Regions from separate parts of the Pseudoalteromonas sp. G5_S1_14_S5 genome, predicted to be linked through region 2. Evidence: predicted binding sites of a transcription regulator. Region 2 holds the regulator's gene; the other holds the start of a gene.

Region 1 (2,210 bases), on a different contig from region 2:
TCCTTTGAAACCTGGTAGGTTTTTTCCAGCCCAGCTAGCAACCTTCGCTAGTGTTAATGTAGGACCAACGCCAGCCCCAACAGGTACACCAGTCTCTCTATAGACTCGTTGTCGTAGCTCCAATATAAAATCATCGAGATTAACATTGATGCTGTATAGGTGTGCCAATGAGATAAACAGTTCATCGACAGAGTACCGAAAGGTACTCTCACCTTGCATTACAGCCTCAACACTTGACATAAATCTATCGGAAATATGACTGAAGGTATTAAAGTTTGCTTTGTAAACTCGACCACGGTGCTGTTTAAGTAAATCGATGTTCTCCCAAATCGGTTGAAACTTCTGAATACCCAAGTTTGAACAAGCACGATTAGCAGCAATGCTAATCCCCTGGCCTGCGGTAACGAGGACGGGTAAAGACTTTTGTTCCGGTTTATAGATTGAAGTACTTTCACTATAGAATCGCGTTCCGTCTATGAGCCCATACATAATAACCCCCTATGTAAACGAAAACTAACACGAACGACGCCGTGTAACCTTAAATAGTCGGACTCGGTCACTCTGTAGTTTGAATAAGCAGGATTATCAGAGGAAAGAACTCTGGAACTCAGGTGTACCCTCTTACAAACAAGATCATGATTAAGAGCAAGAATACAAACATCGTCCTCATCTGGTTTTAAGTGACGCTCCAAGAGCATTAAATCATGATGGAATATATAGGGCTTCATGGATTCACCATCAGCCTTGCAAATCAAAGTTGAGTATTCCACGTCAATGAGAAGGGAGTGAAGGTCGATCTCTGTTAGGTTGTCGTGTCTTGGCAAAGAAATCGGTTTACGAAAGTGGTGTATAGATATGGTGACAACCCCAATCACGAGTAAGTCATCTTGACCATTGCATGTACTTTTCATGTGTGAATAAAGTTGAGACCATTCCACACAATATTGCTCATCATACTGCTCAACCAAAACAATATCATTCATGAGTGGCTTGCGAGAGGCATCGATGAGCAGCCAATCTCCGATAGCAATGCCAGCGTAAATAAGCTCACCTTTGCTCTCAACTAGAAACATCGATGAGGGTGAATGCACAAACATCTGATTCAAGTTTAAGGCTTGCTTACGAAATGTCAGGGTCGGGTTTTCAAAGCCAGTAATAGAGGCAGAAACCGAGTTTTCTAGTATCAGCATACTCACATTATACTGTATATAAAAACAGTGTTTCAATAGGCCACTTTGGATAAAGAGCTATTTAAAGAGAAAGTTAAATTCCACCGATCAAACAACTCCCTATCAGCCTGGATGTATAACACCTCGACACCTAAGAAATAAGGCATTGATAAATAACAAAAAAACTACGTATAGCATTTGTGCTATACGTAGTTTTAAATTAATTTGGTTATGTATAGCATTTTTGCTATACATAACCAAATCTAGAGAATAGAATATGTATAGCATCAATGCTATACAAGGAATTTAGACATGACAACGCTCGACGATAGAACAACTAGAATCATAATGATTGGCTGCCGAAAAGGGGGAGTTACAAAAACAACAACCACTGTAAACCTCGGCTATGAACTCAGCCAACAAGGTAAAAGTGTCCTTATCCTAGATTTTGATGGACAGGGTGATAGTACTAAATTTTACGGTCGTGAAGATTCAGAGCACTACATAGGCGATGCTCTGCTTGATCGAAAGTTTGATATTAAAGAAGCTATTTACCCAGCAATAATTAACGGTGAGCCACAAGAACGATTACATATTATTCCAGGTCGTCGAGGCGATATCATGACTAAGCTTGATATGGACATGATCTCTCTTACGCGTAGAGAAGAGCGGTTAAAGCTGCATTTAGAAAAGCTTAAAGGTTGTTATGATTTTATACTAATCGACACAAACCCAGGGACATCTGTGCTTGGACTCAATGCTGTAATGGCGGCTACGGAATATCTATTCCCAACTGAATATAAAGAGCACAGCCTTGATGGAGTTGAAACACTCCTTGAGCATATTCAAGATGTGAAATTCGTTGAAGAGACTGAAATCAAATTCTTAGTTGTTCCTTCTAAAGTCAGCAAAACGGCCAAAAAAGCGCTTGATTATGGTACAGGATACTTAAGAGAGAGATGGCCGGAGAATACAGCTAAAACTACCATTTGGGAACGAAGCCTATTTACGGAAGCGGAAATGGAGCATGAACCAGCAAGT
Region 2 (2,210 bases):
GTTCAAATCTTCAACTGGATTCGAAGGGATTGATGTACCTTTTACCAATACGGATAAAGGTAGCTTCATTAATGAACGTGAAAAAGATTGTCCAGAAGACATATAGGTTCACAGCCTCAATAGTTATTTCAATGTGCTTAAGCGTATCTCTATTTCTATGATGAGAGAGGGTAACCCCTTCAAGTAAAATAGGGATAAGCCTAGGCGTAAATTTAATCGATGCAAGAATACCAGAAACTGGTCTAACCTTTTAATGGAAATAGTCATATTGCCGTTAAGTTTGTGGCATATCATTCATCGACTGATTGAGTATAGGGTTAAAAATGACCAAAAAATCAAACACCGGATTTAAACGTATCGTGAAAGCAGCGGGCTTTTCATGGCAAGGCATCACAAGTTCGTTTAAAAACGAGGCGGCTTTTCGGCAAGAAGCCTTCATGGCTGCAGTTCTGATTCCGTTAGCGTTTTACCTCGATGTGAGCCAACTAGAACGAATCTTAATGGTGTCCTCGATTGTGCTGGTGATGGTTGTTGAGCTTATTAATACTGCAATTGAAGCGGTCGTTGATCGTATTGGTAGCGAACATCATGAGCTTTCAGGAATGGCGAAAGATGTCGGTTCGGCAGCCGTTTTCATCTGTTTAGCGCTTGCAACTTATGTGTGGTTCGAGATCTTGGTTTTGTAATTAGCGAAAAATGAACTAAAAACAACCAATTGCTTTGCTTTTGTCCAGTTACTGGATATACTCACAGTCAACTGTATAAAAAGACAGGTGAATCATGAAGCCGTTAACGCCCCGCCAACAACAAGTCTTTGACCTTATCAAAGGTAAGATCGAAGATTCCGGTATGCCACCGACACGTGCAGAAATTGCTCGTGAATTAGGCTTCCGTTCTGCTAATGCTGCAGAAGAACATTTGAAAGCTCTTGCTCGTAAAGAAGCGATTGAGATTATCCCGGGTGCGTCTCGTGGTATTCGTATTTTGCTTGAAGATGGAGCAAACGAAGAGCAAGGTCTGCCTCTGATCGGTCAGGTTGCTGCTGGTGAGCCTATCTTGGCTCAAGAGCATGTAGAAATGCATTACCAAGTCGATCCTGGTATGTTTAAACCTCAAGCTGATTTCTTACTTCGCGTAAATGGCGAAAGTATGAAAGACATCGGTATTATGGATGGTGACCTGCTTGCTGTTCACAAAACACAAGATGTCCGTGATGGTCAGGTTGTGGTTGCTCGTGTTGATGATGATGTAACGGTAAAACGTCTAGAACGTAAAGGTTCTACAGTGCTGTTACACGCTGAAAACGCAGAGTTTTCTCCAATCCGTGTCGATTTAGAATCTCAACACTTGTCTATTGAAGGTCTTGCTGTTGGTATTATTCGCAACACGGACTGGATGTAATCAGTTCAAACATCTTATTGATATTTATTCTCAATAACTTGTTATTGTAATTGATATTCATTATCATCTTCTTTGTCGAGATACAAGGAAGATGATGATGCCAATCCAAACCAAGCCTCAAATAAAGCCGCTTATAGCTAAGCCGCGCTCCTCTGATCAAAAGGTTTCCGCTGATCAAGCGTCTGCACATCAAGAACTTCAAGTTCCGACAAACCTCGTTCAACACCTTTGGTTTCGCAGCCGAGAAAGCCTTGCCGATGATGGTCTCGTCTATGATCCTATTGCTGCTCAGGCCTGTAAGCGTTGTCAATTAGCGCCAGAATGCCTTACTGGTGAACTCGACCAACAACAACTTCTCTACGCGACACTAACTCAACTTTGCGATTCTCGAGTTCAGCAGTTCCTATCTCACAACCCTGATGCTTGGATTATTAACGTGGGAGCTGGTCTCGACACCCGTTTTTACCGATTAGACAATGGCCGCTGTCACTGGGTAGAGTTGGATGTAACCGAGAACCTACTTTGGCGACAACGTTTGTTCCACAAAAATGAACGCTATCGCTTGGAGTGTGGTTCCGTAGATGATCTGACTTGGTTAGATGAACTCAATATTCCAGAGCAAGCTTCGGTAATGGTGGTGTGTGAACATGCACTGTTGGACTGCAATGAGCAACAAACAGCGTACTTTATTCAGTCTTTGAGCCGTTACTTTACTCATGCACATGCGTGTGTTGTATTGGCGGGCGATAAGAGCTCAAGTACTTTAGGTAAGAAGCTAGGCTCTGGTGACTATGCACATGGCTTATCTT

The links. Region 2 encodes LexA, which represses DNA repair genes until DNA is damaged. Its sites were predicted from a motif close to TACTGTATNNNNATACAGTA; they were not measured.
Region 1: a site for LexA is predicted at 1,201-1,220, ahead of ACTRWI_RS12235 (S24 family peptidase). Genes of this name have one in related genera too.

The regions. Positions count from the first base shown of each region.
Region 1 is NZ_JBQKUM010000036.1:5,308-7,517, reverse strand. Features, by position in the region: gene ACTRWI_RS12240 (Y-family DNA polymerase) at 1-489, opposite strand, end outside; gene ACTRWI_RS12235 (S24 family peptidase) at 474-1,190, opposite strand; gene ACTRWI_RS12230 (ParA family protein) at 1,482-2,210, shown strand, end outside.
Region 2 is NZ_JBQKUM010000096.1:2,385-4,594, forward strand. Features, by position in the region: gene plsB (glycerol-3-phosphate 1-O-acyltransferase PlsB) at 1-102, opposite strand, end outside; gene ACTRWI_RS20120 (diacylglycerol kinase) at 324-686, shown strand; gene lexA (transcriptional repressor LexA) at 781-1,401, shown strand; gene ACTRWI_RS20130 (class I SAM-dependent methyltransferase) at 1,499-2,210, shown strand, end outside.